Regions from separate parts of the Klebsiella sp. A52 genome, predicted to be linked through region 3. Evidence: predicted binding sites of a transcription regulator. Region 3 holds the regulator's gene; each other region holds the start of a gene.
The links. The regulator LexA, encoded in region 3, represses DNA repair genes until DNA is damaged. The targets are predictions, from matches to a motif close to TNCTGTATGTACATACAGNA.
Positions count from the first base shown of each region.

Region 1: a site for LexA is predicted at 5,332-5,351, ahead of sulA (SOS-induced cell division inhibitor SulA). Genes of this name have one in related genera too.
Region 2: a site for LexA is predicted at 1,881-1,900, ahead of dinB (DNA polymerase IV). Genes of this name have one in related genera too.
Region 4: a site for LexA is predicted at 4,875-4,894, ahead of metR (HTH-type transcriptional regulator MetR). Genes of this name have one in related genera too.

Region 1 covers NZ_CP074437.1:4,614,619-4,622,605, reverse strand. The annotation lists gene rmf (ribosome modulation factor) at 59-226, shown strand; gene fabA (bifunctional 3-hydroxydecanoyl-ACP dehydratase/trans-2-decenoyl-ACP isomerase) at 320-838, opposite strand; gene KGA69_RS21935 (AAA family ATPase) at 908-2,665, opposite strand; gene matP (macrodomain Ter protein MatP) at 2,851-3,303, shown strand; gene ompA (porin OmpA) at 3,397-4,449, opposite strand; gene sulA (SOS-induced cell division inhibitor SulA) at 4,802-5,311, opposite strand; gene KGA69_RS21915 (TfoX/Sxy family DNA transformation protein) at 5,762-6,385, shown strand; gene yccS (YccS family putative transporter) at 6,373-7,987, opposite strand, start outside.
Region 2 covers NZ_CP074437.1:277,076-285,062, forward strand. The annotation lists gene pepD (cytosol nonspecific dipeptidase) at 1-45, shown strand, start outside; gene KGA69_RS01335 (GNAT family N-acetyltransferase) at 349-810, opposite strand; gene dinB (DNA polymerase IV) at 813-1,868, opposite strand; gene KGA69_RS01345 (glycerophosphodiester phosphodiesterase family protein) at 2,027-2,887, shown strand; gene nqrM ((Na+)-NQR maturation NqrM) at 2,943-3,158, opposite strand; gene nqrF (NADH:ubiquinone reductase (Na(+)-transporting) subunit F) at 3,161-4,384, opposite strand; gene nqrE (NADH:ubiquinone reductase (Na(+)-transporting) subunit E) at 4,397-4,993, opposite strand; gene KGA69_RS01365 (NADH:ubiquinone reductase (Na(+)-transporting) subunit D) at 5,000-5,638, opposite strand; gene KGA69_RS01370 (Na(+)-translocating NADH-quinone reductase subunit C) at 5,631-6,425, opposite strand; gene KGA69_RS01375 (NADH:ubiquinone reductase (Na(+)-transporting) subunit B) at 6,418-7,656, opposite strand; gene KGA69_RS01380 (Na(+)-translocating NADH-quinone reductase subunit A) at 7,660-7,987, opposite strand, start outside.
Region 3 covers NZ_CP074437.1:1,019,537-1,027,523, forward strand. The annotation lists gene KGA69_RS04740 (quinone oxidoreductase) at 1-889, shown strand, start outside; gene pspG (envelope stress response protein PspG) at 1,083-1,325, opposite strand; gene dusA (tRNA dihydrouridine(20/20a) synthase DusA) at 1,467-2,465, opposite strand; gene KGA69_RS04755 (cupin domain-containing protein) at 2,568-3,056, opposite strand; gene zur (zinc uptake transcriptional repressor Zur) at 3,171-3,686, shown strand; gene KGA69_RS04765 (CsbD family protein) at 3,767-3,976, opposite strand; gene dinF (MATE family efflux transporter DinF) at 4,152-5,477, opposite strand; gene lexA (transcriptional repressor LexA) at 5,548-6,156, opposite strand; gene KGA69_RS04780 (diacylglycerol kinase) at 6,279-6,647, opposite strand; gene plsB (glycerol-3-phosphate 1-O-acyltransferase PlsB) at 6,778-7,987, shown strand, end outside.
Region 4 covers NZ_CP074437.1:1,235,233-1,243,219, forward strand. The annotation lists gene rmuC (DNA recombination protein RmuC) at 1-506, opposite strand, end outside; gene udp (uridine phosphorylase) at 644-1,405, opposite strand; gene KGA69_RS05720 (dienelactone hydrolase family protein) at 1,672-2,484, shown strand; gene metE (5-methyltetrahydropteroyltriglutamate--homocysteine S-methyltransferase) at 2,544-4,808, opposite strand; gene metR (HTH-type transcriptional regulator MetR) at 4,926-5,879, shown strand; gene KGA69_RS05735 (carboxylate/amino acid/amine transporter) at 5,767-6,666, opposite strand; gene yigL (sugar/pyridoxal phosphate phosphatase YigL) at 6,755-7,555, opposite strand; gene pldB (lysophospholipase L2) at 7,600-7,987, opposite strand, start outside.

The sequences.
Region 1 (7,987 bases), 1.5 Mb from region 3:
CATATTTAGTGACCACTGTTTTCTTTTCCACCAGATCAAATAATGAGGGAAACGAGGCATGAAGAGACAAAAACGAGATCGCCTGGAACGGGCACATCAGCGTGGATATCAGGCCGGCATTACCGGCAGATCGAAAGAAATGTGTCCCTACCAGACCCTTAATCAGAGGTCCCATTGGCTAGGAGGTTGGCGAGAAGCCATGGAGGACAGGGTGCAAACTGCCTGACTGTCTCTTTAAAAAAGAAGCCTTCGCTCTGCGAAGGCTTCGCCTTTTGTACTTCAGGACCTTTTGTACTTCAGGATAAGTACGGAAGGTAAATCAGAACGCGGAAGTATCCTGGAACAGACCGACTTTCAGGTCAGTTGCAGAGTAGATCAGACGACCATCAACCAGCACTTCGCCATCCGCCAGGCCCATGATCAGGCGACGGTTTACAATGCGTTTGAAGTGGATACGATAGGTGACTTTTTTCGCCGTCGGCAGAATCTGACCGGTAAATTTCACTTCGCCTACGCCCAGCGCGCGGCCTTTCCCTTCGCCGCCCAGCCAGCCCAGATAGAAGCCAACCAGTTGCCACATTGCGTCCAGACCCAGGCAGCCAGGCATTACCGGGTCGCCGATGAAGTGACAACCGAAGAACCACAGGTCAGGGTTGATGTCGAGCTCAGCTTCAACGTAACCTTTGTCGTAGTTGCCGCCGGTTTCGGTCATCTTGACGACGCGGTCCATCATCAGCATGCTTGGCGCCGGCAGTTGCGGGCCTTTCGCGCCAAACAGTTCACCACGACCAGAGGCAAGAAGATCTTCTTTTGTATAGGATTCGCGTTTATCTACCATGTTTTCAGTAAGCCTTATTTTGAGTTCGGGACGCAGGATAGCTAACACGTGTAAGCTGAACAAGTCCGATCAGTTCGAATTTGATCCGCCTAACCAGCGTAGCGGCCATGGAAAACGATGGCGAGTCTCTTGTTGCATCGCCTGCGCAATCCGTTCCTGAATAGTTTGTCGTAGCGTTTGTCCTTCGCCATCCCATTGCAGCTGGGTGAGAAGCGGCAGGGCTTCGGTAACGTCGTCAATGGCCCAGATAAAGAACTGCTCGTCAGCCACGGCCTGGCGAAGTTCCTGGGCGAGGCTCAGATGGCGGACGTTGGCAGAAGGGATAATGACGCCTTGCTTGCCTGTTAATCCGCGCTGCTGGCAGATAGTGAAGAAACCTTCAATCTTTTCATTCAGACCGCCGACCGGCTGGACGCGACCGAACTGATCGACCGAACCGGTAATCGCAATACTCTGGTTAATCGGCACATTGGCCAGCGCGCTGATGAGAGCGCACAGCTCGGCCATTGAGGCGCTATCGCCATCCACTTCGCTGTAGGACTGTTCGAAGGTCAGCGATGCGCTAAACGGCAGCTGCTGTTCAAGTTCAAGCTCGGACATGATAAACGCCTGCATGATCATCATGCCTTTGGCGTGAATATTGCCGCCGAGTTCAGCTTTGCGTTCTACATCGATGAATTCGCCGTCGCCGATATGCACTACGCAGCTGATGCGCGAAGGTTCGCCAAAGGCGCGCGGGTGGCCTGGAAATTCGATTACCGACAGGGCGTTGATCTGACCGATGCATTCGCCTTCGGTATCAATCATGATCTGATCGAGAAGAATTTCATCGCGCATCCGCTCGGCAAGATAGCCTTCACGCCATTCACGGCGCTCAAGCATGGTTTGCATCTCCGCGCCGCTAATCCATTCGCCTTCGCAGAAGGCTGCCGCTTCACGCAGCTGGCGGCTAATCCAGAGAGGGGAAAGCGGAAGCGTCTCCTGATCGCCGGTGTCTCGAGCGCCTTCTGCAATCAGCAGCGGCCATGCGTCTGCCGCCGGCCCCGGTAGCGAAAGCTGGCGAGCATTTTGCCAGACCCACTGACACCAGAGTTTCAGGGTCTCGGCATCGGCTATCTGCAGGTTGTCTTCATACTCGCTATAAATGGCCTGCGAGGCGAGTTCCGGTTCCATCTCCTGGAAATCAGCCAGCGCATCGCGCTCGCCGATCAGAATGATCCTCAGGTTCAGCGGCATGGAGGGAATGCTAACGGGAAGAGGGCGGGATTCGTCAATAGACAGCCAGTCAAAGCGCTGACGGGTCACCATGTTCTTCAGGCGCATCCACAGCAGCGGCTGGGCCAGCAGCGCGCGCAGGGAGAGCAACAGGACGCCGCCGTTCGCGCGATGCACCAGGCCCGGTTGCAGCGAAATTTCGCCGTTAAACTGGCGTACGCAGCCAAAGAGCTGTTCCGCTTCAATCCAGTCTGCGGATTCAACCGGACCGCTGCTGGCAAAATTGTCTTCCGCGCTTTGGGCTGGCGACAGGGTTACGTTGCCGCCGTTGACCTGATAGCGTACACCGAAGAGCGCTGTTGTGGGTTGCTGCAGGCTGCGGGCGGCTTCGGCTACCCAATGCAGATATTCCGGTTCTTCCGGCGCCTTTACCAGCATAAAAGATGAAATGGCTGGCGTGATCAGAAGCTGTTCCAGCGCATAAAATAAACGGGGCTGTAGATCGCCGGCGAGGGATGCCTCTGCCTCGGCGAGATTGACCTGGGTAAACAGCGCCTGATAACTTTCCGTATCAGGAGCGAGGTCGTTTCGGGTAAGTTTCGTAATGGTCAAAGTCGCTGTTTTTTAGTCAGATGTAAAACGAGCGATTATACCCGATGCCGCGTCTGAGCACACGGAGGATTGCGTTTATCCCGCTGATAATGGAATCGTCCACATCACGAAAGATGATTTATTCTCAGCACATCCAGAAAAAACTGATATCCTGAAATGAGTTACACGGTCACATTGAGATCGCAATGAAATATCAACAACTGGAAAACCTTGAAAGCGGCTGGAAATGGAAATATCTGGTAAAGAAGCACCGGGAAGGTGAGCTGATTACCCGCTACATTGAAGCCAGCGCTGCGCAAGCCGCGGTCGATGTCTTGCTGACGCTCGAAAATGAACCTGTTCTGGTGAATACCTGGATCGATCAGCATATGAATCCGGAGCTGGCTAACCGGATGAAGCAGACTATTCGCGCACGACGCAAGCGTCATTTTAACGCCGAGCATCAGCATACGCGGAAAAAGTCCATCGATCTGGAGTTCGTTGTCTGGCAACGCCTGGCCGGGCTTGCCCAACGGCGAGGAAAGACATTATCAGAAACCATCGTACAGCTGATTGAAGACGCCGAGCATAAAGAAAAATATGCCAGCAAGATGTCGAGCCTGAAGCACGATCTGCAGGTGCTCTTAGGAAAAGAATAAGTATTGTCGCGACGTTGCTTGTGATTTTTCCTTTGAGCTCAAAATCAGGCCAAAAAAAACCCCGCATCAGCGGGGTTTTTTATCGTAGAAAACTTAAGCCTGCGGCTGAGTTACTACGTCTTTGTAACCTTTAACTTCGATCGCTACGCGACGATCCGGAGCCAGGCAGTCGATCAGTGCAGCGCGAGCTTTCACGTTGTCACAGGTGTTGCCGGTAACCGGATCAGATTCGCCCATACCGCGAGCAGAGATCTTGTTAGCCGGGATGCCTTTAGCTACGAGGTAGTCAACAACGGACTGAGCACGTTTCTCAGACAGTTTCTGGTTGTACTGCTCGGAACCGATGCGGTCGGTGTAACCCAGAACAACTGCAGAACCGTCTTTCGGGTCCATGTTGCTCAGCTGGGTGTACAGCTGATCCAGAGCCTGCTGACCTTCTGGTTTCAGAGTTGCTTTGTTGAAGTTGAACAGTACGTCAGACTTCAGGGTGAAGGTCTTGGTGGTGACTTCTGGAGCCGGAGCCGGAGCCGGAGCTACAACCGGTGCATTGTCTTCCTGACCGAAACGGTAGGAAACACCAACGCTCAGCATGCCGTTGTCCGGACGAACGCCTACAGTGCCTGCGTCGCCGATGTTGTTAACCCACTGGTATTCCAGACGGGTAGCGATGTCACGGGTCATTGCCCACTCAACGCCGCCAGCGAATACTGGGGAAACGCCGGTGTCGTGGTTGTCGCCAGCGATGCTGTTGCTGGAGTCAGCGCGCCATACCATGCCGCCCAGACGGGTGTAGATGTCCAGATCGTCAGTGATCGGGTAACCCAGTTTAGCGGTCAGCTGAACGCCCTGAGCTTTGAATGCGCCGTTAACTTTGTCGCCTTTGTAAGGCATACGGCCCAGCCAGTCGTAACCCATTTCGAAACCGAGGTACGGGTTAACCTGATAACCACCGAACGCACCAGCGCCCAGCTGGCTTTCGTGGGTCGGGCCATTGTTGTTCAGGTTGCTGTTGTACCAGCCGGTGTCATGGAACTGGGACCAACCCAGTTTACCACCTGCATACCAGGTGTTATCTTTCGGAGCGGCCTGCGCTACGGTAGCGAAGCCAGCCAGTGCCACTGCAATCGCGATAGCTGTCTTTTTCATTTTTTGCGCCTCATTATCATCCAAAATTCGCCATGATGGTACATAAGACCTCACGGTTAAATCCTTCACCGGGGGCGTGACTCGTTGTTAACTATGCTGATACATGCAGCGTAAGCCGATCACCCCTGGCGATGTAAAGTCTACAACTTAGTTAGAAACTTACAAGTGTGAACTCGGTCAGGCATATGAAAAAAAAGGGTTGTATACACAATATTTAACAAATATGGTTAATTTGTGAACACGGTAAAAAGTCGCGAAACCGCACCACACCGGGATCTCTGTGAAATTAACCACTTTACGAGAATGGTTTTTGATGAGGCAAAAAAAATTCCAGGATTAATCCTAATTTCACTCAATGATATAAATTTGAGTGAATTTTTAGCCCACTTAATTGTCTCCCAGGCTGGCTTGTATTTCTCACCGGGCGCATGATAAAGCCCATCGCATGACCTTCTTCTGCGGCGAGCGCCAGGCGTTCATGCTCTTGTTCAGTAAGTTCATCCGTCAGCCAGCCAATAACCACGCTATAATTCCCGGTACGTAAAGCGCGAATCATCGATTCCAGAGTGTTGCAGGGCGACATCTGGTTAATTTGCATCACTTTTGATAGCGGCAGACCGGATGATTGTACCCATTCTTTACTCAGCTTCTGCTGCGGCGTGAGCCACAGTTGCCAGCGCGACTGCTGGCCCAACTGTTGTAATAAAGGTAGCAACAAAAGCTGCGTCATCATGGGTTGATCTTCGCGATAGACGATTTCACTAATCAGCCCAGTGGCTGAATGTTCGACGACGCTGTGCGAAGGGCGACGTACTGAAGCCGAAGTCAGTGGTGAACGATTTGCGTGAGCTGAAGTAAACATAGTCTATCTCGCCTGTGAGTTACTGTATGCATATACAGTATATCCACCAGGGGTTAACGTCAACCTCATTTTCCCACTTTTGCATATATTTTATGCACTCTACCCGGCTATGAATCAGAGCCGCGGCGACTTGTTTATATGAATTCACTGTCTCCATGCTGAAGCCGCAGGAGATATTTCCCTCTATTTATCTTTGCTTCACGGCTACCAGGCATGATGTCGATGGGGCCGATATGCTGTTTATCAATTAACATTGCTTAAGTATTCAGCGAGTCTCTGCAACACGATTTGCAGAATAACTTTTTCCTGAAAGCGCCTCGCAAAACGGCGAGCTGGTTGAAATGAAGCCAAAATTCATCTTGCTGCACAAAACGAACTCACTTATTTTCTTCAATAACGGATCCGTTAATAAAAATTACTTTTATATGCATGATTACTAAAGGAATGATCATGAAGAAACTATCAAAATTACGGTTCCTCCAGTTTCAGGAGTGCCTTTCTCCCTTAGGCAAAATCAGTAGCCGGCCTCTATTTGGCGGTTACAGTCTGGCGATAGACAATACCGTGTTTGCCATGGTGGCCGAAGGCGAAATCTATCTTAGAGTGTGTGAGCAAAGCGCAGAATATCGGGTCGAGCATCATAGCCCAATGTTAACTATGCGCAAAAATGGTCGGCCGGTAGCGCTAAAATATTACCGTATAGATGAAGCATTATGGCAGGACAGTAAAATGCTGTTTCACCTCTCGGAGCTGTCTTTGCATACGGCGCGTAGCGAAAAGCAGCATCAGCGTGATTCTGGCAGGCTAAAAGATTTGCCTAATATCAGTTTCCACATGGAATTGATGTTGATTCATGCCGGAATAACCGATGTGAAAATGCTGCGTACAATTGGTGCGGAAAAAAGCTGGTTAAAATTGAGGGAGCATAATAAAGGAATATCAATCAATGTCCTTGAGTCCCTGGCGGGCGCGATTGCCGGCACCCATTCCGCCGCGCTCCCGGCGCAGCGGCGCCAGGAGCTACGGGAGTGGGCTAATACGCAAGGGTACGGCGTGGAGGATTATTCTGGTTGACCGGCAATCCGGCGCTGCAGGCGACATATTTCCGGCAGCAGTGCGAGCAGTAGCCCAATCTGCTGCAGGACCAATGGTTCTTTGCTGTCGGCTCGCGGTTCCAGGTGTTGAATACGTGATTGCAGGTTGCTGAGCGCCTGCTGAACGCGCTGTTCGTCTGCGGGAGAATGATGCAGCGCATCATCGACGTAGCAGACGGCATCATCGAGTAACGCCAGTATTTCCGGCGTCGTCAGTTTCTCCCTGTGCGCCCCCAACGCGGAAATATAGCTGGTAAACGTATGGTTAAGGCACAGCAGGCGGAATGCGGTTTCACGCATTGTGTTGTCGGCTTTTGGCTCTGTGGATAAATTGGATACCACTGATGCCAGCTCGCTATCCCGGTTATGTGCATTACGTCGGGCGACGCGATACTCAAGACGGTTGTCGCGCCCCTGATGGTACTGCTCAAGAATAGCGTCCAGATAACGGCAGTTAGCGTTGATAGCCTGATCAAGTACCCGAGGTAAATTACGGAAGTTCCAGTCTGGCCAGATAAAGGTCACTGCCGCCCACGCGATAGCGCAGCCGATTAATGTATCGAGGATACGCGGTAAAGCGACTTCGAATCCCTCGCCCAACAGGTTAAAGCACAGCAGTACCAGCAGCGTGATAAACATAGTGGCATGCGCATACTGGACGTTGCGAAAGGCGAAAAACAGCACACCGGTTAGTACAATGAGCAATAGCTGGCCTTCGACCGAGGGAACCAGCAGCAGCACCGGTAACCCGATAGCGACCCCTACCAATGTCCCGATGATCCTTAACGCCAGGCGATGCCGGGTAGCGTTATAGTTCGGCTGGCAAACAAACAGGCTGGTCAGCAGAATCCAGTAACCGTGGTTGAGGCCGGTAAACTGAATGAAGGCATAGCCCGCGCACAGCACCAGTGACATGCGCACCGCATGGCGGAAAAGCGCCGATTCCGGTGTCATATTGCTGCGCAGCCGTAGCCAGATATCGCTAAAGCCGCTGGGGCGATCGTCTGCAAGCAGGTTTTCGGGATGGTTGCTGGCCAGCACGCTGGTTTGCACCGATTCGATGGTTGCCAATTGCGCATCTATGGCGCGTAGGTTATTGAGTAGAAAACCCAGCGCTTTGACCTGATCTTGAGGCGCGCCGCTGGCGCGAACGCGATCCAGCGCCGCGTCAAGATGCATAAAGGCGCGTTCAAAATGCGCATCATGCTGATACGGAACGCGTAAGAGGATGGCGCGGGAGAGTTTCTGACATGCCTGCGCCTGCATCGACAGCATCCGCTGGAAACGGAACATCACATCGCTGTAGCGGAAATGGTCGCGAAGTGTCTGATACTGAATATGCGACGAGCTGGCACGCTCATGAATGTCCTGAGCGACGAAATAGTACTGTAGGGTACGACGAGTACCGCGTTGCCCGCGGTCGCCGCGTAGGCGCGTCAGTAAAGACGCTTTCGTTTGGTTCAGCATCGCAACCAGTTTGCCGTTGGCGAGCGCCAGATCGTACAACGGCGCCTGACTTTCATCTTCGATATCCGGATCGAACAACCGTGATTTAAGTTCAAGATACTGCGCCAGCTGTTCA
Region 2 (7,987 bases), 740 kb from region 3:
TGGACGCTGCTGACCGAACTGCTGAAAGCGATTCCGGCGAAGTAAGCCATGCACCGGCGGCGTGATGCCGCCGGTTGTTCCTCCGGGCCCCGGTTATGACCTGTATTGTCTGGTGGTGGCTAACGCCTTATCCGGCCTACCGTTAATTTGTTCACCACGCAGCCTCAAAATCCCCGGTGGGGCTACCGCTTACCGGGGCTACAGTAATGTGCAGTTTGGTAGCCCGGACAAGGCGCAATGCGCCGCCTCCGGGAAAATCCCTGCCAGCGACTGGACCACAACAGACTCTCAGCGTTATGAGATGAAAGCTTTTCTCAAGCTAAAACAGCCGCAAACCGATAACAGTATCTATTCAGCCTTCCCCGAACCGCGTTTTTCCATTCGATAGTTGGTGAACCACTCTCCACGCGATTCTACTCGCTGCTCAGCGACGACACGAAATCCCTGACGAAGAAAACTGGATCGTGCCGTTATGCTCGCATCGACCGACAGTACCTTTCCCGGATGGCTGGCGCAGACCGCGCCGATGAGCGCATGACCGATTCCACGACGGGCATAATCCGGCGAGACGAATAAAAGGTCGATATAATCATTAACGGCGGTGATAAATCCAACCGGCTGATTATCAATAACCGCCACCAGCACTTGCGAATCGGCAAGTTTCTGCCGCCAGCGGGATTCATCAACCTGCGCCCAGGCGGCAATTTGCGCGGGAGAATAATCCCGGCTGGCGGTCTCTCTCACCGCGCGTAAAAAAATGGCGCACAGCGCCGGAAAATCATCTTCTGAATACGCCCTGATCGTTAACATCGTTATAGTCCAAGCACCAGTTGTCGTTCGAGCTGTGGGTCGAGCAGCGTCACGTGTAACCCCACTAGCCGCACGCCGCGGCTGCCCCGACGTTCGAGCCAGGCGTTGCGCGCGGTCGCGATTAAATCCTCTTTGTTTAACCGCGGCCAGACGTGCTCCTGAGTAGTGAGCTGAAAATCGTTAAACTTCAGTTTAATGCCCTGACGCGCGATCAGCAGATCCGGTTTTACCTTCGCCAGACGACGTTCCAGCTCGGGATAGAGATTTTCGATAATCGCTTCGCAGTCTGACCACTCGTGAATATCTTCCGCCAGAGTGCGCTCGACGCCGACCGATTTGCGCTGACGATCGTTATGGATTTCGCGCTCGTCAATGCCGTGGCTGCGCTCCCACAGGATACGGCCAAACTTACCAAAGCGTTTAAGCAGCATCGCCAGATCGCTGTTCTGCACGTCGCCACAGGTACGCAGCCCCATATTTTCCAGCTTCGCCGCCGACACCTTCCCGACGCCGGGGATTTTCGCCAGCGGCAGAGACCGCACAAATTCCGCCACCTGGTGCGGGGCAATGACGAACTGGCCATTCGGCTTGTTCATATCTGAGGCAATTTTCGCGAGGAATTTTACCGGCGCCACGCCCGCCGAAGCGGTGAGATTCAGTTCACGCTCGATGGTCTGGCGGATCTCCTGGGCCATCAGCGTGGCAGAGCCGTGGCAGTGTACGCTGTCGCTCACGTCAAGGTAGGCTTCATCCAGCGACAGCGGCTCGATTAACGAGGTATAGCGGGAGAAAATTTCGCGGATGTGGTTCGAGGCTTCTTTGTAGGCATCAAAGCGCCCCGGCAGCAGCGTGAGGTGCGGACACAGTTTAAGCGCCGTCGCCGTCGGCATCGCGCTGCGCACGCCAAACTTACGCGCAGGATAGTTCGCGGTACTAATCACGCCACGCTGTACCCGACTGCCGCCAATGGCAATGGGGATATCGCGCAACGCCGGGTTGTCACGCATTTCCACCGCTGCGAAGAAGCAGTCCATATCGACATGGATAATTTTACGCATCGCCTTGCCCAACACTGTATACCCATACAGCATAGCAAAACTACGCGCAAATTTTATCTTTTTTTAATTCAACCGCCAAAAAAGCTGTTACAACATAAAAGTGAAACAAATCACGTTTATTTTCATACATTTAAATAATGAATCAGGAAGATACAATCATGAAGAAAATACTCACGGTACTCTGCCTGCTGGCGACCGGCAGCGCTTTTGCCAACCCGCAGTTGATTGCCCACCGCGGCGGTACCGGCGATGCGCCGGAAAATACCCTACCGGCCATCAAACTGGCGCTGGAAAACCACGCGCAGGCCATCTGGGTCACGGTACAGCTAAGCCGCGACGGCGTACCGGTGCTCTATCGCTCAAGCGATCTCTCCGCCCTGACCAACGCCGAGGGCAAGGTCTCAAGCTTAACCGCCGCCGAGCTGGCGAAAGTCGATGCTGGCTGGAAATGGGGCGATGACAGCCATCCGTGGCGCGGCAAGCAGGCCACGATCCCGACCTTACAAAGCGTGCTGCAGCAGTGGCCGCAGACCTTCTTCTACATCGATATAAAATCACCGGATGCCGATCCAACGGTGATGGGCGAACGCCTGCTGGAGGTGTTAAAAAACACCCATAGCCTCGAGCGGGTGCGCGTTTATTCCACCGAAGACCGCTATATCGCCGCTCTGCCGCAACCAATCCCACGCTTTGTTAGCCGCAGCGAAACCCGAACCAGGCTTGCAAACGTTTCGCTCAGCCACCAGTGTCAGAAAGACAGCCAGCGCGATGGCGATAAGTGGTACGGGCTGGAACTGAAGCGCAAGGTGGAGGTAGTCGAGAAGTTTACCCTTGGTGAAGGCGTTTCTCCGGCGACGCTCACCTGGGATAAAGAGGCGATGGATTGCTTCCGCTCGCAGGGCCAGGCCCACATCATTTTCTTCGGTATCAATAGCGCGGAAGATTATCGTACGGCGAAAGAACTGGGCGCCGACGGCGTGATGGTGGACTCTCCGGCGCAGGCGAAAAACTGGCAGTAAGATAAAAAAGGCCGCGAAAGCGGCCTGAAAACGCAAGCGTAGCGCCGTCGGCGCATTAGAGAATGCGCTGCTGCTGGCGCTGCGCCTCGCGGGCGAGACGTTTCTTACGCGCGTCGCACGGTTCCGGACAGTCGCAGACTTTCTCCAGCCCCAGCGAGGAGATCCCGCCGCAGCTGCCTTGAATACTCTTATGCTTCACCAGGTAGCCCAGGGACATGCCGAGGATCACCAGCGCAAAAATCACAAAGGTCGCGACAAATACCGTCCACATCATCAGCCTCCAAAGTCGTCGAGCATGATGTTCTCATCTTCGACGCCCAGGTCTTTGAGCATTTTAATCACCGCGGCGTTCATCACCGGCGGCCCGCACATATAGAACTCGCAATCTTCCGGCGCCGGATGGTCGCGCAGATAGTTTTCATACAGAACATTATGGATAAAGCCCGTATGCCCGGTCCAGTTATCTTCCGGCAGCGGATCGGAGAGCGCGACGTGGAAGGTAAAATTGGGGTTTTCACGCGCCAGCTGTTCAAACTCATCGTCATAGAACATTTCACGCAGCGAACGCGCGCCGTACCAGAAGCTGATTTTACGCGTGCTGTGCAGGCGCTTAAGCTGGTCAAAGATGTGCGAACGCATCGGCGCCATGCCCGCGCCGCCGCCGATAAACACCATCTCGGCGTCGGTCTCTTTGGCAAAGAACTCACCAAACGGCCCGGAAATCGTCACCTTATCGCCAGGCTTCAGCGACCAGATATAGGACGACATTATCCCCGGCGGCGCATCCGGAACCTTCGGCGGCGGCGTGGCGATACGCACGTTGAGCATAATGATGCCCTCCTCTTCCGGATAGTTAGCCATCGAGTAGGCGCGCAGGGTCGGCTCTTTCACCTCAGAGACATAGCGGAACAGGTTGAACTTGTCCCAGTCTGAGCGATATTCATCGGGAATATCAAAGTCGGCATAGGCCACTTTATGCGACGGGCATTCGATCTGAATATAGCCGCCGGCGCGGAACGGCACCGCTTCACCATCCGGCACCCGTAATTTGAGCTCTTTAATGAAGGTCGCTTTGTTATCATTAGAGATAACCTCGCACTCCCATTTTTTCACGCCGAAAATCTCTTCCGGCAGCTCAATTTTCATATTCTGCTTCACCGCCACCTGGCAGGCCAGGCGGCACCCTTCTTTGGCTTCGCGTTTGGTGATATGCGAAAGCTCGGTCGGCAGAATATCGCCGCCGCCTTCTTTGATGGTCACCCGGCACTGGCCGCAGGAGCCGCCGCCGCCGCAGGCGGAAGAGACGAAGATACCGTTGCTGGAGAGCGTGTTCAGCAGTTTGTCACCCGCCGGCGTGCGGATCTGTTTATCCGCTTCGTTATTGATTTCAATAACCACGTCGCCCGCGTTCACCAGCTTCGAGCGCGCCACCAGGATGAGCCCCGACAGGACCAGCACGATCAGCGTGAACATCACCACGCCAAGAATAATTTCCATACTTTTCCGCCCTTATAGCTGCACACCGGAGAATGACATAAAGCCGAGCGCCATCAGTCCGGTGGTGATAAAGGTGATCCCTAACCCGCGCAGACCGGCGGGCACGTTGGCGTACTTCATTTTTTCGCGGATCCCCGCCATCGCGACAATCGCCAGCATCCAGCCGATGCCGGAACCAAAGCCGTAAACAATCGATTCCGGGAAGTTGTAATCGCGCTGCACCATAAACGACACGCCGCCGAAAATGGCGCAGTTAACGGCGATAAGCGGCAGGAAGATCCCTAACGCGTTATAGAGTGCCGGGAAGTACTTATCGAGGATCATCTCAAGTATTTGCACCAGCGCCGCAATTACCCCGATAAAGGTGATGAAGTTAAGGAAGCTGAGGTCTACGCCTTCCATCAATGCGCCGTCGCGCAGCACCAGGTTATAGACCAGGTTGTTGATCGGTACAGCAAGACCCAGCACCACCGTGACCGCAACGCCGAGGCCAAACGCGGTGGAGACCTTTTTCGACACCGCGAGGAAGGTACACATCCCGAGGAAGAAGGCCAGCGCCATGTTCTCAACGAACACCGCGCGGACAAACAGGCTAATGTAATGAGCCATAATCGGTTACTCCTTTTCCTGCTGTTCAGGCTTCCAGCTACGCAGGGCCCAAATCAGCAAACCGATAATGAAGAACGCGCTCGGCGCCAGCAGGAACAGGCCGTTCGGCTGATACCAGCCGCCGTTCTGCACCGTTTCCAGTACGGTGATACCGAACAGCTTGCCGCTGCCGATAAGCTCGCGCAGGAAGCCGACGATAATCAGGATCGCGCCGTAACCGAGACCGTTACCGATACCATCCATAAAGCTGGCCAGCGGCGGCGATTTCATGGCATAAGCTTCGGCACGCCCCATCACGATACAGTTCGTGATAATAAGCCCGACGAACACCGACAGCTGCTTAGAGGTCTCATAGGCGAAAGCCCGCAGCAGCTGATCCACCACGATTACCAACGAGGCGATGATCGCCATCTGCACGATGATACGTACGCTATTGGGAATATGGTGGCGAATCATAGAGATAAACATGCTGGAAAACGCCGTCACCAGCGTCACCGCAATGGTCATCACGAAGGCGGTTTCCAGTTTGGTAGTCACCGCCAGCGCGGAGCAGACGCCGAGCACCTGCAGGGCGATGGGGTTATTGGCGATAAGCGGCCCCACCAGCACGCGCTTCACCTCTTTCATATCGCTCTGTTCAGCCATTATTCAGCTCTCCCTCACGAACCTTTTTCAGGAACGGACCAAAGCCCAGTTCGCCCATCCAGAAATCAAAGCTATGCTGCACGCCGTTTGACGTCAGCGTGGCGCCGGATAAACCGTCTACCGCGTGGAGATCGCCTGCGCGCGCGCCGCCTTTTACCACCTTCAGCGACGGCATACCGTTGTCATCCAGCACCTGTTTACCGACAAACTGCTGACGCCAGTTCGGATTTTCCACCTCACCGCCCAGCCCCGGCGTTTCGCCCTGGTCGTAGTAAGTAATGCCTTTCACCGTACGCCCATCAACGTCCAGCGCCACGAAGGCGTACATCATGGACCACAGACCGTTGCCATAGATAGGCAGCACAACTTCCTGAATCTGCTGCTGCGCGTCGCGCACCAGGTAAATCTCCGCCAGGTTGCTGCGGCGTTTAATCCCGGCCGGATCCTGGCTGGCGTCGAGCGCGATGCTCTGCTGCGGATCTTTCAGCGCCTGGGCCTGATTAAATTTACCCGGGTCTTTATCCAGCAGTTCGCCGGTCGCCAGATTGACCAGCCGAGGGGTAATGCGCGCGGCGAAGGTTTCCGCCACCGCGTCAGCATCCATCCCCTGCTGCATCAGGCCGGCGACCGCCAGGATATTGCGCTGTTTATCCAGCGCGCGTTGTTCCTGCTGACGCGACTTGAGGCCCACGGCGGAACCGGCGACCACAATGGAGCACACCAGACAAAGCACCAGCACCACCAGCAGCGTTTTGCCGATGCTATCGTTACTTTTCTTCTCAGCCACGCGACTTCCTCCGCTTGATATTGGCCTGCACCACCAGGTAATCGAACAGCGGCGCAAACAGGTTGGCGAACAGAATCGCCAGCATCATCCCTTCCGGATAGGCCGGGTTGACGACGCGAATCAGCACGCACATCACGCCAATCAGCAGGCCGTAGCTCCATTTACCTTTATCGGTAAAGGAAGCCGAGACCGGGTCAGTCGCCATAAACATCATGCCGAAGGCGAAACCGCCGAGCACCAGATGCCAGTACCACGGCATCGAGAACATTGGGTTGGTATCGGAACCGATGAAATTAAACAGCGTGGCGGTGGCGATCATACCGACCATCACCCCGGCGACGATGCGCCAGGAAGCGATACGGGCAAAGATAATGAACGCGCCGCCGATGAGGATCATCAGCGTCGACACTTCGCCAATCGAGCCAGGAATGTTGCCGAGGAAGGCGTCCATCCAGCTCACCGGGATGCCGGTGGCGACGTTAACCAGCGCTTCACCGCCGCCGCTGGCCCACTGGGAGAGCGGCGTCGCGCCGGAGAAACCGTCCGCCGCCGTCCATACCAGGTCGCCGGAAATCTGCGCCGGGTAGGCGAAGAACAGGAACGCGCGCCCCGCCAGCGCCGGGTTGAGGAAATTGCGCCCGGTGCCGCCGAAAATCTCTTTGGCAATCACCACGCCAAAGGAGATCCCCAGCGCCGCCTGCCATAGCGGCATCGTTGGCGGCACAATCAGCGCGAAGAGAATCGAGGTAACGAAAAAGCCTTCGTTGATCTCATGTTTGCGCACAATCGCGAACAGTACTTCCCAAAAACCGCCGACGATGAATACGGTGAGGTAGATAGGCAGGAAAAACACCGCCCCCAGCGTCATCATGCTAAGCCACCCGGCATCGGCGCTGAAGCTCACCCCTAACCACTGGGCAACGCTATAGTGCCAGTTGTTGGCAATGACCTGCTGCAGCTGTTCGGCGCCGTATAGCTTGTGCAGCGCCGGAATTGTCTGCAAGCCGACGTTGTACATGCCCCAGAACATCGCCGGGAACACCGCAAACCAGACGAGGATCATCATCCGCTTGAGGTCAATGGCGTCACGTACGTGCGCGGCGCCGCGGGTGACTAAACCCGGGGTGTAGAAGATCGTCGCCGCCGCTTCATACAGCGGGTAATATTTTGCTAACTTGCCGCCGTGCGTGAAATGCGGCTCAAGTTTCTCAATCAGGTGCTTTAAGCCCATCTCTTATCCTTCCTGCTCAATCTGGGTTAACACGCTGCGCAGCGCCGGGCCGTATTCATATTTGCCCGGACAAACGTAGGTGCAGAGCGCCAGATCTTCTTCATCCAGCTCCAGACAGCCCAGCGCCTGGGCGCTATCGCTATCGCCGGCAAGCAGATCGCGCAGCAATATGGTGGGCAGAATATCCAGCGGCATTACCCGCTCATAGTTGCCGATCGGCACCATCGCCCGCTCGCCGCCGTTAGTATCAGTGGAAAAATTAAAGCGCTTGCGCTTAAAGAAATGACCAAGGGTGGTGCGGGTAATCGAGAACTTCTCTTTGCCCGGCATC
Region 3 (7,987 bases):
GGTAGAAAACAAAGCTATCGGTATCAACTATATCGACACCTACATCCGCAGCGGCCTGTATCCACCGCCCTCGCTGCCGAGCGGACTGGGAACCGAAGCCGCCGGTATCGTGAGTAAAATCGGCAGCGGGGTTAAACATATCAACGTTGGCGACCGCGTGGTATACGCCCAGTCCGCGCTTGGCGCTTATAGTTCGGTGCATAACGTGCATGCCGACAAAGCGGCAATTTTGCCGGATGCGATTTCCTTTGAGCAGGCCGCCGCCTCGTTTCTTAAAGGGCTGACCGTCTGGTATCTGCTGCGCAAAACCTATGAAATACAAGCCAATGAAACCTTCTTGTTCCACGCGGCGGCGGGCGGCGTGGGGCTGATTGCCTGCCAGTGGGCGAAAGCGCTGGGGGCGAAACTTATCGGTACCGTCGGAAGCGAGCAAAAAGCGCAGCGCGCCCGGCAGGCCGGCGCCTGGGAAACCATTAACTATCGCGAAGAGAATATTGCCGAGCGCGTCAAGGCGCTAACCGGCGGCAAAAAAGTCGCCGTGGTTTACGATTCCGTGGGTAAAGATACCTGGGAGGCCTCGCTCGATTGTCTTCAGCGGCGTGGGCTGATGGTCAGCTTCGGCAATTCATCTGGCCCGGTAACCGGCGTGAATTTGGGTATCCTCAATCAGAAAGGATCGCTGTATGTGACCCGCCCTTCTCTGCAAGGCTACATCACCAACCGGGAAGAGCTGACGGAAGCCAGCAACGAGCTATTTTCGCTGATCGCCAGCGGCGTGATCAAAGTCGATGTGGCGGATAATCAGAAATACGCCCTGCGTGACGCCAGACGCGCGCATGAGATCCTGGAAAGCCGGGTGACCGAAGGCTCGAGCCTGCTGTTACCGTAACCGGATGAGATCGCCAGAAAAGTTTAGGGCCTCCTGACGGAGGCCCTGACTTTTTTTGTTCGGCTGTATGTAGGGTACAGCACGATGAATTCGTTATCGCGCTAATAGTGACAGATTTAATACGCAATGCCTACGCTGTTTTATGCAAAATTACTCAGGTTGTGACACACCGCTCAATCCCCAAAATGATGGCTTAGTAGCGCCAACGATCTTCGCGGCGATAGCGGGTTGTGGTCGGCGATTTTATCGCCCGAATAACCCATACGACGGCCACCGCCAGCAGCAACCAGGGTAGCAGCTTAAACATTAATGCGAACAGGCCGCCGAAGAACATCAGCGCGGTGGCGACGACCAGCGCGGCAATAATGCCAAGCAGCGAGATGCCGGTGACCAGCAACATGACAAAAAAGCCAATAACAAATAAGAGTTCCAGCATGGTCTTCTCCCGAAATAAATAACCAGATAGCTGATTGGCTATTTCAAGAATCATGCCAGGTATAACTCATTGAATTAAAACAAAACGCCCCGCAGCAGTGCTGTAGGGCGTGGCGAAATAGACCAGTTTTTAGCGAAAAGTTTAACGCTTATCGGCAACCAGCTTCAGCGCGTGTTCCAGCACGTTGATATCAGCGCCCGCTTTGTGGGCATTTTCACTCAGATAGCGACGCCACTGACGCGCGCCGGGGATCCCCTGGAACAATCCCAGCATATGGCGGGTGATATGGCCAAGATAGGTACCGTTGCTGAGCTCTCGCTCGATATAGGGGTACATTGCGCGCACCACCGCCACCGGATCGGCATCCGCGCCGTCGACGCCGAAAATCTCGCGATCCACAGAAGCCAGAATACCCGGGTTTTGATAGGCTTCACGCCCCACCATCACGCCGTCCATATGCTCAAGCTGCTGTTTAGCCTCTGCCAGAGATTTAATTCCGCCGTTAATCGCCATCGTCAGATGCGGAAAATCACGTTTCAGTTGCCAGACGCGCGGATAATCCAGCGGCGGAATTTCGCGGTTCTCTTTCGGACTCAGGCCGGAAAGCCAGGCTTTACGAGCGTGAATGATGAACATTTCACACTCCCCTTTGCCGGAGACGGTCTCAATGAAATCACACAGGAATTCATAGCTATCCCGATCGTCAATGCCAATACGGGTTTTTACCGTTACCGGGATCGACACCACGTCGCGCATCGCTTTGATGCAGTCCGCCACCAGCGCGGCGTTACCCATCAGACAAGCGCCAAACATCCCGTTCTGCACGCGGTCAGAGGGGCAGCCGACGTTGAGGTTAATCTCGTCGTAGCCGCGCGCCTCGGCGAGCTTCGCGCATTGCGCCAACGCCGCAGGATCGCTACCGCCCAACTGCAGCGCTACCGGATGTTCTTCTTCGCTATAGGCCAGGTAGTCGCCTTTACCGTGAATTATCGCGCCGGTGGTGACCATTTCGGTGTACAGCAGAGTATGGCGCGACAGCAGACGCAGGAAGTAGCGGCAATGTCTGTCGGTCCAATCGAGCATGGGCGCGATAGAAAAACGGTGGGCAGCAAAAGCGGTAGATGTGGATTCTGGCATCATGGCGAATAAATAAGCATCCGGGTAAAAAGGGGCGCTACTATAGCACAAACACCAACCACGGCGCATAACGTCGAACGCCACGCGCCATGGTCAAAATGCGGCCTATATTTTCCGCGGTTTGCCGTCGTGCGGGCCAAAGAACTGCGGAGGGTGATCCACCCAGCGATCCTGGCGAGTCGCGGCATAGCCTGGGTTCAACGGATAGTAGATGCGGTTGTGTTTTTTATTCGCCTCGCCAACGACCAGCAGCCGCACCTCCTGCTCGGTATTATTCAGGAAGGTATGACACACGCCAGTCCCCGCCGGAAAGCCGACGCTATCGCCCGGCTCCAGCTTCCATAGATAGCCATTGATCCAGACTTCCGGAAAGCCTTCCAGCACGTAGATGAACTCTTCTTCATCGCTTTCCGCATGTGGATAAGAGGTTCTGCGCCCCGGCGGTAAGCGTTCATGATGGATGCCCAGCCGATTTAGCCGCAGGCCGCGGGCAAGAGGCGCGCCAATAGAAAACAGCTCGTGACTATCGGGGTAGGTGGAATCATCCGCACCTTCCAGTTCGCGCCAATGTCGAATGCAATCAGGTCGTTTCATCGTTTTCTCCCGAAAATGAGATACATCAGGTATAGCAAAGCTTGCAGGATCTCGGCGTTTTACCTGGTTCGTGATAAAGTAACAGTTTCAACATCACGCAACCAGAGGATGCTCATGGATAACACCACTTCGCAAGAAATGTTAGCGCAGGCTGAAAAGCTTTGCGTGCAACGTGGCGTACGCCTGACCCCGCAGCGTCTGGAAGTGTTGCGTCTGATGAGCCTGCAGCAAGGGGCGATTAGCGCCTACGATCTGCTGGATCTGCTGCGAGAAAAAGAGCCGCAGGCGAAGCCGCCCACGGTCTATCGCGCGCTGGAGTTTCTGCTGGAGCAAGGTTTTGTGCACAAAGTGGAATCGACCAACAGCTATGTACTGTGCCACCTTTTCGATCAGCCGACCCACAGTTCGGCGATGTTTATCTGCGATCGCTGCGGCGTGGTCAAAGAAGAGTGTGCGGAAGGCGTAGAAGATATTATGCATACGCTGGCGGCCAGAATGGGCTTCGCTCTACGGCATAATGTGATTGAAGCGCACGGCCTGTGCGCTGCCTGCGTGGAAGTCGAAGCGTGCAGCGCCCGCGAACACTGTCATCACGATCATACCATCCAGATTAAAAAGAAAGCCCGCTGAGTCGGGCGACATCAGCGGGAAGCTACGGCATATCACTATGCCGTTAGACAGGCATAAACAGGGGGTCAAAACCACATTTGCTACCAGCGCGTATCGTTCTTACGCTCCCAGTCAGACACCTCTTTTTCGGCCTGATCTTTCGCGTAGCCGTAACGTTCCTGAATTTTACCGACTAGCTGATCGCGCTTCCCTTCAATGACCGTCATATCGTCATCGGTCAGTTTACCCCACTGTTCCTTGGCTTTACCTTTCAACTGTTTCCAGTTACCGCTGATTTCGTCTTTATTCATCATTACGTCCTCATGATTCGGTGGGTTAACAGCCCGTTTTGTTCCGGACATGGTAATAACTATAGATGACAATGCTGACACCGATTAGTTATTCGGAATTTTTAACCATCAGGCCAATTGAACACGCTGGGAGAATTTTCCCGGCTCGCGCTGCGCTCGGCCGGGATATTTGCATTCAGGAGGGTGAATTAAACCAGGTGCCACGCTGCCAGTGGCGGCGCCAGATGAGCGCCAGCGAAAGCCCACGCAAAGCTAGGAACACGGCCAGCGCCAGCCACAGGCCGTGGTTGCCGAGCACGGGCACAGAGAGCAGCGTCACCGCAAATCCCGCGGCGGCCACCGCCATGCTATTACGCATCTCCGCGCCGCGCGTTGCGCCGATAAACATGCCATCCAGCAGATAACACCAGACGCCAATCACCGGCAGGATCATCTGCCAGAACAGATAGCGGTCGGCCAGCTGCTGCAATGATGGGATAGAGGTCAATAGCGCGATGATATGCTCACCGGCCACGCTGTAGATTAACGCGAACGCCAGCGCGACCATTCCCGACTGCCGACAGGCCGCGCGCCAGACTTCCAGCAGTTGGCTACCGTCACGCGCGCCGTAAGCCTGTCCGGAATGGGCTTCGACGGCATAGGCAAAACCGTCCAGCGCGTAAGCGGTAAAGGTCAGCATGGTCATCAGTACCGCATTGACCGCCACCACGTCGCTGCCCAGACGGGCGCCGAAGACGGTGATGGCGCCAAAGCAGAGCTGCAGTAGCAGCGAACGCAGCATGATGTCGCGATTAAGCGCCAGCAGGCGCCGCATATTGCCGCGCCAGGCTTCCTTCAACATGGCAAGCGTCACGCCGCGCAGCGCCAGCACCCGTTTCGCCATTAGCAGGCCGATGATAAAGGTAGCGTATTCCGACAGCGCCGTCGCCAGTGCCGCCCCCTGCACGTTCATATGCAGCCCCATTACCAGCCACAGGTCGAGCACGATATTCAGCAAGTTGCCGACCACCAGCAGGATCACCGGGGCGCGGGCGTACTGCACGCCAAGCAGCCACCCTAACAGCACCAGGTTAGCCAACGACGCCGGGGCGCTGAGCCAGCGGATTTCGAGGAACCGCCTGGCCTGCTCCAGTACCGCCTCGCTGCCGCCGACAATATGTAGCGCGAGGTCAATGAGCGGCATGCGGAACAGAACAATGAGCAGCCCGGCGGCCAGCGCCAGGATCAGCGGTTGCACCAGAGCGCGCGCCAGCCGCTGCGGATCTTTGGCGCCGTAGGCCTGAGCGGTTAAGCCAGTGGTGCTCATTCGCAGGAACAACAGCAGCATAAAGAGGAAACTGGTGGCCGTCGCGCCGACGGCGACGCCGCCAAGGTATACGGGGCTATCAAGATGGCCGACAACGGCGGTATCGACCAGCCCCAACAGCGGAACGGTAATGTTCGAGAAAATCATCGGTAGCGCGAGGCGCCACAGTGCTTTATCGGCGGCGTTGAGCAGCATGCAGAGGGACCAGACAGAGGAGGAACATCGCAGCGTCATGCATCATGATGACGCTGCGTTAGGACGGGAGTTACAGCCACTCACCGTTACGGATCACGCCGACGGCCAAACCTTCAATGGTGAAGCTCTGCTGGCGCAGATCGACGACGATCGGGGAAAACTCGCTGTTTTCCGGCAGCAGTTCAACGACGTTGCCCTGCTTTTTCAGACGTTTTACGGTGACTTCTTCATCGATACGCGCGACGACGACCTGGCCGTTACGCACGTCCTGAGTTTTATGCACCGCCAGCAGATCGCCGTCGAGGATACCGATGTCTTTCATCGACATCCCGCTAACGCGCAGCAGGAAGTCGGCATTTGGTTTAAACATCGCCGGGTCAACCTGATAGTGACCTTCAATATGCTGCTGCGCCAGCAGCGGTTCGCCTGCGGCGACGCGGCCGATCAGCGGCAGTCCGTGTTCTTCTTCCGTCAGCAGACGAATGCCGCGTGAAGCGCCGGAGACGATTTCAATCGCGCCTTTACGCGCCAGCGCTTTGAGGTGTTCTTCCGCCGCGTTTGGGGAACGGAACCCCAAGCGCTGAGCAATTTCCGCACGCGTCGGCGGCATGCCCGTTTGGCTGATGTGATCCCGGATGAGATCAAACACCTCTTGCTGCCTGGTCGTTAACGCTTTCATTCCGCCCCCTGGGTGTATATACAGTTATGCTGTGAGTATATACAGCTAATGGTGATTTTGGAACCACATATCATATAAAAATCAGGAGATTCTTTGCGTTTTGCGAGCGTTGCCGACAAGACTTAGCGGTAATGCGACCACAACAGCATAGTCCAGGTGATCAACGCGATGATTATCGCCAGCAGTACCGCCGCCGAGCCCATATCCTTGGCGCGCCCGGAAAGCTCATGATGCTCAGGCCCGATACGGTCAACCACCGCTTCAATCGCGCTGTTAAGAATTTCGACTATCATCACTAACAGGACCGAGCCAATGAGCAGGACTCGCGTAATGATATCGACATCCAGCCAGCAGGCTATCGCCACGGCCACAATGGCGGCGACGCCTTCCTGGCGGAAAGCGGCTTCGTTCACCCACGCCGCGCGGAAACCTTTCCAGGAATAACCTGCTGCTTTAATGATTCTGGTTAACCCAGTGGTATTATTGGCCATCAAAAAGAACCTTTTAATGTAAATGACGTCGCTGAGTGTACGTGTTTGCCGTGTGACAACGGAAATTTTGTACGCTTTCTGTTATTCTTGCCGCGCATTTGCATGATTAACCAGAGGCTTCACATCGTTTATGTCCGGCTGGCAACGAATTTACTATAAATTACTGAATTTACCATTACGGGTGCTGGTAAAAAGCAAGTCTATTCCGGCAGAACCTGCTCAGGAATTAGGGCTCGATACCTCGCGTCCGATAATGTACGTCTTGCCTTATAACTCCAAGGCGGACCTGCTGACCCTGCGCGCCCAGTGCCTGGCGCATGACTTACCCGACCCTTTTGAACCGCTGGAAATCGACGGCACCCTGCTGCCGCGCTACGTTTTCATCCACGGCGGCCCGCGCGTGTTTACCTACTACACGCCGAAAGAGGAGTCCATTAAGCTGTTCCACGACTACCTGGATCTGCACCGTAATCATCCCGATCTCGACGTGCAAATGGTGCCGGTCTCGGTGATGTTCGGCCGCGCCCCGGGTCGCGAAAAAGGCGAAGAGAATCCGCCGCTACGCATGCTTAACGGTATTCAGAAATTCTTCGCCGTCTCCTGGCTTGGCCGCGATAGCTTCGTGCGTTTCTCGCCTTCTGTCTCTCTGCGCCGCATGGCGGATGAGCACGGTACCGATAAAATCATCGCCCAGAAGCTGGCCCGCGTGGCGCGTATGCACTTCGCCCGTCAACGTCTGGCCGCCGTCGGCCCGCGTCTCCCTGCCCGCCAGGATCTGTTCAATAAGCTGCTGGCATCGAAAGCTATCGCCCGCGCGGTAGAAGATGAAGCGCGCAGCAAGAAGATTTCTCACGAGAAGGCCCAGCAGAACGCCATCGCGCTGATGGAAGAGATTGCCGCTAACTTCTCTTATGAAATGATCCGCCTGACTGACCGTATTCTCGGCTTCACCTGGAACCGTCTGTATCAGGGGATTAACGTGCATAACGCCGAGCGCGTACGCCAGCTGGCGCATGACGGCCATGAGATTGTCTATGTGCCCTGTCACCGTAGCCACATGGACTACCTGCTGCTCTCTTATGTGCTTTATCATCAGGGGCTGGTGCCGCCGCATATCGCCGCCGGCATAAACCTCAACTTCTGGCCGGCCGGGCCGATTTTCCGCCGTCTGGGCGCTTTCTTTATTCGCCGTACCTTTAAGGGCAACAAGCTCTACTCCACGGTATTCCGCGAATATCTTGGCGAGCTGTTCAGCCGTGGCTATTCGGTGGAATACTTCGTCGAAGGCGGGCGTTCCCGTACCGGCCGTCTGCTGGATCCGAAAACCGGCACCCTGTCGA
Region 4 (7,987 bases), 220 kb from region 3:
TGGCGCTCACGCGCCTCCTGGCCGAAGCTGTCCTGAACCTGGCGACGAAAGCCGTCGAGCTGTTCCCGGAGCGGCGTCAGCAGGCCATGCAGGCTCTGCCGGTTTTGTTCATCAACCCGGCGGTTGCTGTGTTCGAATATGCGATTCGCCAGGTTTTCAAACTGCTCGCTCAGGCGCTGCTCGCTGTTGACCATCTGGCGGATTTTATCTTCGGCGTGTAGCTGTGTAGATTCCAGACGAGTGGTCACTTCCCGCAGGTCGGCCTCCAGCGAGGTGTTGATATCACGCAGGCTGCGCAGCTCGTTGTTGAGAAGTTCGCACTCATCGCGCCAGTGCGATTCCTGCACCAGCTGCTGACGTGCGGCGCTAAGTTCGATATCCAGCTCGCGGCGCTCTTCAATGAGATCGGCACGGATTTGATCGGCGCGGGCTTTTGTCGCCAGCCAGCCAACGACTAACCCTGCCGCCAGCGCCACCACGGCGCTTATCACAATAGAGATATCCACAACGCCTCCCCGGCAACCACTTACGACACAAAATAGAATTGTGCTGTACAAACGTCCAGTTGAAAAGGATTTTCCTGCGAGGCGCTACGCAAAAAAGAAAGGCCGGAGGGTCCGGCCTTGCGAGAAAAAGTGAAGAACTACAGCAGGCGGCGCGCCGCTTCCACAACGATTTTCACCGCGTGGCTTTCGGTTTGCTTCATGGTTTCGGCGTTAGGGATCTCTTGCTGGGTACGGTTGACGATAACCCCTGCCACCATCCCGGCGCGCAGGCCCTGGCTGGCGCACATGGTCAGCAGCGTAGCGGATTCCATTTCATAGTTCATGACGCCCATTGCCTGCCACTCTTCCATTGAGCCTTTGAAGCGGCTCACGACACGGCCGGAGAAGGTGTCGTAACGCTCCTGGCCTGGATAGAAGGTATCAGAGGAGGCTGTTACACCGATATGGGTGGTCGCACCAATTGATTTCGCCGCTTCCACCAGCGCGGTGGTACAAGCGAAGTCAGCAACGGCCGGAAACTCCATCGGCGCAAAGTGCAGGCTGGCGCCATCCAGACGGACAGAACCGGTCGTCACCAGCACATCACCAACGTTGATGTGCGGCTGAATCGCCCCGGTGGTGCCGATACGCAGGAAGGTACGAACCCCCAGCTGCGCCAGCTCTTCCACGGCGATAGAGGTCGACGGGCCACCGATACCGGTGGAGCAAACAATCACCGGTTTGCCATCCAGCTCAGCGCGCCAGGAGGTAAATTCACGATGTGATGCCAGCTTAACCGGCTTATCCATCAGCGCGGCGATCTTTTCCACACGCTCCGGATCGCCAGGGACGATAGCCAGCGTAGCCCCTTGTAAATCGTTCTTAGTGAGGCCGAGATGAAAAACATCAGACTTGGACATAAAAAACTCCTCTGTGGGTCGAAGTATCAGCAGAAGCAAAAGGGTACTTTACAGAAGCCACTCGCTTATTTTTGTGATTATGGTCACCATGCATAACAATGATTGCATTTGTTTTTCAACAAATAGTGATTTACATCACATTAACAAGTTATATTCACGGTCACAGAACAAAAGATAGCCGCTTTCAGGCACTGTGCTTTATTACCGCCCGAACTAAAGGGTCTATAGTTAGTGTTGCGCTAATAAATAAGGGTACGGAGAATACCATGACCACCACCAAGCAACCTGGATTCGCACCTGCAGCCTCGCCGCACGCCTCGACCGCCGTCCATACGTCGGATGAGCAGATTGTCGCCGGAGAAACCTCGATCCCATCGCAGGGCGAGAATATGCCAGCCTATCACGCCCGCCCGAAAAACGCCGACGGCCCGCTGCCGATCGTTATCGTGGTGCAGGAGATTTTCGGCGTACATGAACATATTCGCGATCTGTGCCGCCGCCTGGCGCAGGAAGGCTATCTGGCGATTGCGCCAGAACTCTACTTCCGCCAGGGCGATCCGAATGAGTACAACGATATCCCTACCCTGTTCAAAGAACTGGTCACTAAGGTGCCGGACGCACAGGTGCTGGCGGATCTCGACCACGTCGCCAGCTGGGCGGCGCGCCACGGCGGCGATGCCCATCGTCTGCTGATCACCGGTTTTTGCTGGGGTGGGCGCATTACCTGGCTGTATGCCGCGCATAACCCGCAGTTGAAGGCAGGCGTCGCCTGGTATGGCAAACTGGTGGGAGAAAAATCGCTGAATTCGCCAAAACACCCGGTGGATATCGCGGTCGATCTCAACGCGCCGGTACTTGGCCTGTACGGCGCTAAAGACGCCAGTATTCCGCAGGATACCGTCGAGACCATGCGCCAGGCGCTGCGGGCGGCAAATGCGAACGCCGAGATCGTGGTCTATCCCGAGGCCGATCACGCCTTTAATGCCGACTATCGCGCCAGCTATCACGAAGAGTCAGCCAAAGATGGCTGGCAGCGGATGCTGGCCTGGTTTGCTCAATATGGCGGTAAAAAAGGGTAACTCGCCTGATACATGAAAAGAGGAGGCCGTGGCCTCCTCTGTTGTTTTCCGCGTATCTATCAGGCTGATTCGCGCAGATTTTGCGCCGCTTGCACCATGTTCGCCAGCGCGGCGCGGGTTTCCGGCCAGCCGCGGGTTTTCAGGCCGCAGTCCGGATTAACCCACAAGCGCTCCGCCGGGATACGCTGCGCGGCTTTCTCCAGCAACCCTTCAATCCACTCCACGCTCGGCACGTTTGGCGAGTGGATATCATAAACGCCCGGGCCGATTTCGTTTGGATATTCAAACTCTTCAAACGATTCCAGCAGTTCCATGTCGGAACGCGAGGTTTCAATGGTGATCACATCGGCATCCAGCGCGGCGATAGAGTCCATGATGTCATTGAACTCGCAATAACACATGTGGGTATGAATCTGGGTGTCATCCTTAGCAACCGCGGCATTGATGCGGAAAGCTTCGACGCCCCACTGTAAATAAGCATCCCAATCGCTGCGTTTCAGCGGCAGACCTTCGCGCAGTGCCGGTTCATCAATCTGGATAATACCGATACCGGCCGCCTCCAGATCCGCCACTTCATCGCGCAGCGCCAGCGCAATCTGCTTCGCGATTGTTTCGCGGCTGACATCCTCGCGCGGGAAGGACCAGCACAGAATGGTTACCGGACCGGTCAACATGCCTTTGACCGGCTTGTCGGTAAGAGACTGCGCGTACTTCGCCCATTCGACGGTGATCGCTTGCGGACGGCTGACATCGCCGATAACCACCGGCGGCTTCACGCAGCGAGAGCCATAGCTTTGCACCCAACCGTTTTGCGTGAAGATGAAACCGTCCAGATGCTCACCGAAATACTCCACCATGTCGTTTCGCTCGGCTTCTCCGTGCACCAGCACGTCTAAACCCAGACGTTCTTGTTCGACGATCGCCTGCTTAATATGTTCGGCAATACCCGTCCGATAATGGCTGGCGTCAAGATTGCCCTTTTTGAAGTCCAGACGTAGGGTACGAATTTCGGTTGTCTGCGGGAATGAACCGATCGTCGTCGTCGGCCATGCTGGCAGGTTAAAGCGTTTGCGCTGCGCCTGTGCGCGCTCGGCATAAGGGCTGGTGCGCTGGCTGTCCTGAGCAGTGATTGCCGCCAGCCGTTTTTCCACTGCCGCGTTGTGTACGCGAGTCGAATGGCGACGAGCCTGAATTGGCGCGCTCCACGCCTCGATCGCCGTCGTATCACCGCTGTTCAGCGCGTCGCGTAGCAGCGCCAGTTCGCCACACTTCTGCAGGGCGAAAGCAAACCAACTTTTTACTTCGGCATCAAGACGGGTCTCTACGCTCAGATCGATCGGGCTATGCAGCAAGGAGCAGGAAGAGGCGACCCATAGCTCACGTTGACCGACAAGCGACTTAATTTGCGCATATTTTTCCGTGAGATCGGCGCGCCAGACGTTACGACCATTGATCAGCCCGGCGGATAACAGCCAGTCGGCCGGCAGGCGTTTATGTAGTTCAGCCACCTCATCTTTGCCGTGTACCAGATCGACGTGTAGCCCCTGTACCGGCAGCGCGGTGATAACATCAAGGTTGTCGGTGATCCCTTCAAAATAGGTAGTCAGCAGTAGTTTTACCTGCCCCTGCAGGGCTTCATAAGCCGGTTTAAAGGCATCCAGCCATGCTTGCGGCAGCTCCAGAACTAGCGCCGGCTCATCAATCTGCACCCACTCAATGCCGCGTTTCTCCAGCTCGCCCAGTACCAGCTGGTAAACCGGAAGGATATCGTTCAACAGGCTTAGACGATCAAACTGTTCGCCTTTTACTTTGCCCAGCCACAGATAGGTTACCGGCCCCAGTAGTACAGGCTTAATCTTGTGGCCCAGCGCCAGCGCTTCGTCCACTTCATCCAGCAGTTGGGTCCAGCTCAGCTTGAACTGTTGGCCCTGGACAAATTCCGGCACCATGTAGTGATAGTTGGTGTTGAACCACTTGGTCATTTCCGCGGCGGCAGCGGGTTGACCGGTCGGCGCGCGGCCGCGACCAATGCGGAACAGGGTATCGATATCGACGGTGCCGTCTTTGTTCTGATGACGAGCCGGCACGTTGCCCAGCAGCAGGCTGGTGGTCAGAACATGGTCGTACCAGGCAAAATCGCCCACCGGCAGCAGATCAATGCCCGCCTGTTTCTGCTGCTCCCAGTGACGAGCGCGCAGATCGCGACCTACCGCCAGCAGCTCTTCACGCGTGGCGTTGCCCGCCCAGTAGCTCTCTTGCGCTTTTTTCAGCTCGCGGCGAAGGCCAACGCGAGGAAAACCGAGGGTGTGATTGAGGATTGTCATGTTATGCCCCTTATGGAATTTTTTATATTTAGCCATCCAGATGTTTACACCGCTATAATTCGCAAGTACTGTATATTCCTCAAGCGCAAATTATTCATGCCGAAGTGAAGGACATTCATGATCGAGATTAAACACCTGAAAACGCTACAGGCGTTGCGGAACAGCGGTTCGCTGGCGGGCGCGGCGGCAGCCCTGCACCAAACCCAGTCGGCCCTGTCCCACCAGTTTAGCGATCTGGAACAGCGCCTTGGCTTCCGTTTATTTGTGCGTAAAAGCCAGCCGCTGCGCTTTACGCCGCAAGGGGAAATTCTGCTGCAGTTAGCCAATCAGGTGCTGCCGCAGATCGCCCGCGCGTTGCAGGACTGCAACGAACCTCAGCAGACCCGTCTGCGGCTGGCGATCGAGTGCCATAGCTGCATTCAGTGGCTCACCCCGGCGCTGGAAAGCTTCCGCGCCCGCTGGCCGCTGGTGGAGGTTGATTTTCAGTCCGGCGTCACTTTTGACCCGCAGCCTGCCCTGCAGCAGGGCGAACTCGATCTGGTGATGACCTCAGATATTTTGCCGCGTAGCGGCCTGCACTATTCACCGATGTTTGATTATGAAGTTCGTCTGGTGTTAGCTCCGGAACATCCGCTGGCGGCGAAAACGCGCATCTCGCCGGAAGATCTGGCTGCGGAAACGTTACTGATTTATCCGGTACAGCGCGGGCGACTGGATATCTGGCGCCACTTCCTGCAACCGGCGGGGATCAGCCCGCAGTTGAAAAGCGTCGATAACACGCTGCTGCTGATTCAGATGGTCGCCGCGCGAATGGGTATTGCCGCCCTGCCGCACTGGGTGGTGGAAAGTTTTGAACGCCAGGGTTTGATTGTCACCAAAACCCTGGGAGAAGGACTGTGGAGCCGGCTGTACGCCGCGGTGCGCGATGGCGAGCAACGCCAGCCGGTAACAGAAGCGTTTATTCGCTCAGCGCGGAATCACGCTTGCGATCATCTGCCGTTTGTACGGAGTGCGGAGCGACCCAGCGGCGATGGACCCATAGCGAAGCCAGGATTACCAGCGCGCCAATGATAAAGCTCGGCCAGTGAGGCTGCTCCTGCCAGATAGCAAGGTTAACCAGCAGCCCGGCGGGGACGTGAACGTTATTCATGATCCCCAACGTACCGGCATCCACCTGCGTCGCGCCGTAGTTCCACATGAAGTAACCCAACCCGGAAGCGACCACGCCCAGCCATACCAGAACCCCCCACTGCAGACCGGTGGACGGCAACCTCTGCGGATTGCCCAGCATAAACCACGCCGCTACCGCCACGATAAAGGCGCCGGCATAGAACCAGGCAAAGGCATTGTGTTGCGGCATTGGACGGACTTCCATCAGACGCTTGTAGCCCACCATACCGATGGCGAAACAGATATTCGACAGCTGCACCAGCAATAGCCCGGTCCAGAAGTGATCGCTGACTTTGTCATAGCGGATGATCGCCGCCCCTAACACCGCCAGCGCCGCGCTAAGCAGATAGCCCCAGCGTAGTTTACGGCCGCTGATCAGATCGTAAATCAGGGTGATATACAGCGGGGTAAAGACCGTAAACAACAGAAATTCGGAGACTGTCAGATAGAGATAGGCGCGGAAAGCCAGCAAATACATAATCCCAAGCTGCATCGCTCCTACCAACATGTAGAGCACGATGGTACGCGGAGGCTGGCCGCGCGTACGCAGAAAAGGCAGGAACACCAGCGCTGCCAGGCCCACGCGCATCAGCACGGAAAAATAGCTATCGACGCTACCGGCAAGGTATTCGCCAATCAGGCTAAACGAAAAGGCCCACAGGATAGTGGTGATAATTAATAGCGCCACAATGGTCGTCTCATTGAATAAAGAACAGGCATTGTAGCGGAGAGAGAGGTTGACGACTGACCAGTTATTAGCCAATCGTCAATCTTTATCAATCGAGGTACAGCTTGCGCAGGTAATGCGGTACAGCATCATCGGCGTTGCTGCCGATCACTTCCAGCTCCGGATGCAAGTCCTTCAACCGCTGATGGGCGTTCGCCATGATGCAGCCTTTACCGGCCATCGACAGCATCTCGGCGTCGTTCATGCCGTCGCCAAAGGCGATACACTCTTTGAGGCTGTAGCCAAGCATTTTCGCGACGGCCTCCAGCGCATGCCCTTTCGATACACCGCCGGCCATCACTTCAAGGCAGGTCAACGTGGAGAAACTCACATTCACGCGGTCGCCCCAGCGCGCGTTGATAGCCTGCTCAAGCGGCAGCAAATGTTCATGATCTTCACAGGTGAAGAAAACTTTGCTGATGCCATCCGCATCCAGCTCGCCCGGTTCATAAAGCTTGTAGTTGAATACCGCCTCTTTGAAGAAGCGCATCTCTTCCGGGCGATGGCGATTCATAAACCATTCATCTTCACGATAGACGTTGGTCACAATCTTCACATCGTTACGCACCATCTCAAACAGATCGCTGGCGATATCGCGGTCGAGGTTATGGGCGAAGATTTGTTTTCCTTCGCTATCGTGTACGCGGGCGCCGTTAGAGGTGATCATGTACGACTTAATGCCGAGATTATCGCGGATCTGTCCCACATCGATATAGTGACGACCAGTGGCGAAAACGAAATTTATCCCGCGCGCGGTGAGTAGCTTCAGCGTTTCTTTGGCATAGGGGGTGAGGAAATGGTCGGGGGAAAGCAGCGTGCCATCTAAATCAGACGCAACAACCTGGTACATAAAAAATTTAACCTCTAAGCAGGGCGACGAGATCTATCGTCGGATTAAGTATGTCGATTGAAAAAATCGACGATGGCATTTAGCGCGACTGAGCGCATAGCGTCCTTTTCAAAAAGGATCTCGTGATATGCCCCTTCAATAACGAGCGGCTTATCGCCTTCACAAGGGTGTCCGGCAGCGGAACGGAGTTCGCAATAGCGGTCGTGCATCAGGTTATCGACCACCCTTTCATCCTCGGCCTGAATCAATAGCGTCGGAGTCGTATCTTTCTCGACGCCAGCCAATATCTCTTCACCGGCCAGAATACCTTCGCGCACCCAGTGATAGGTCGGCCCGCCGACGCGCAACCGCGGATCGTCAGCATAAAAACGCAGGTTGCGACGATAGCGCTGACGGCTATGAGTCAATACATTGAGCGAAAACGGCAGCGCC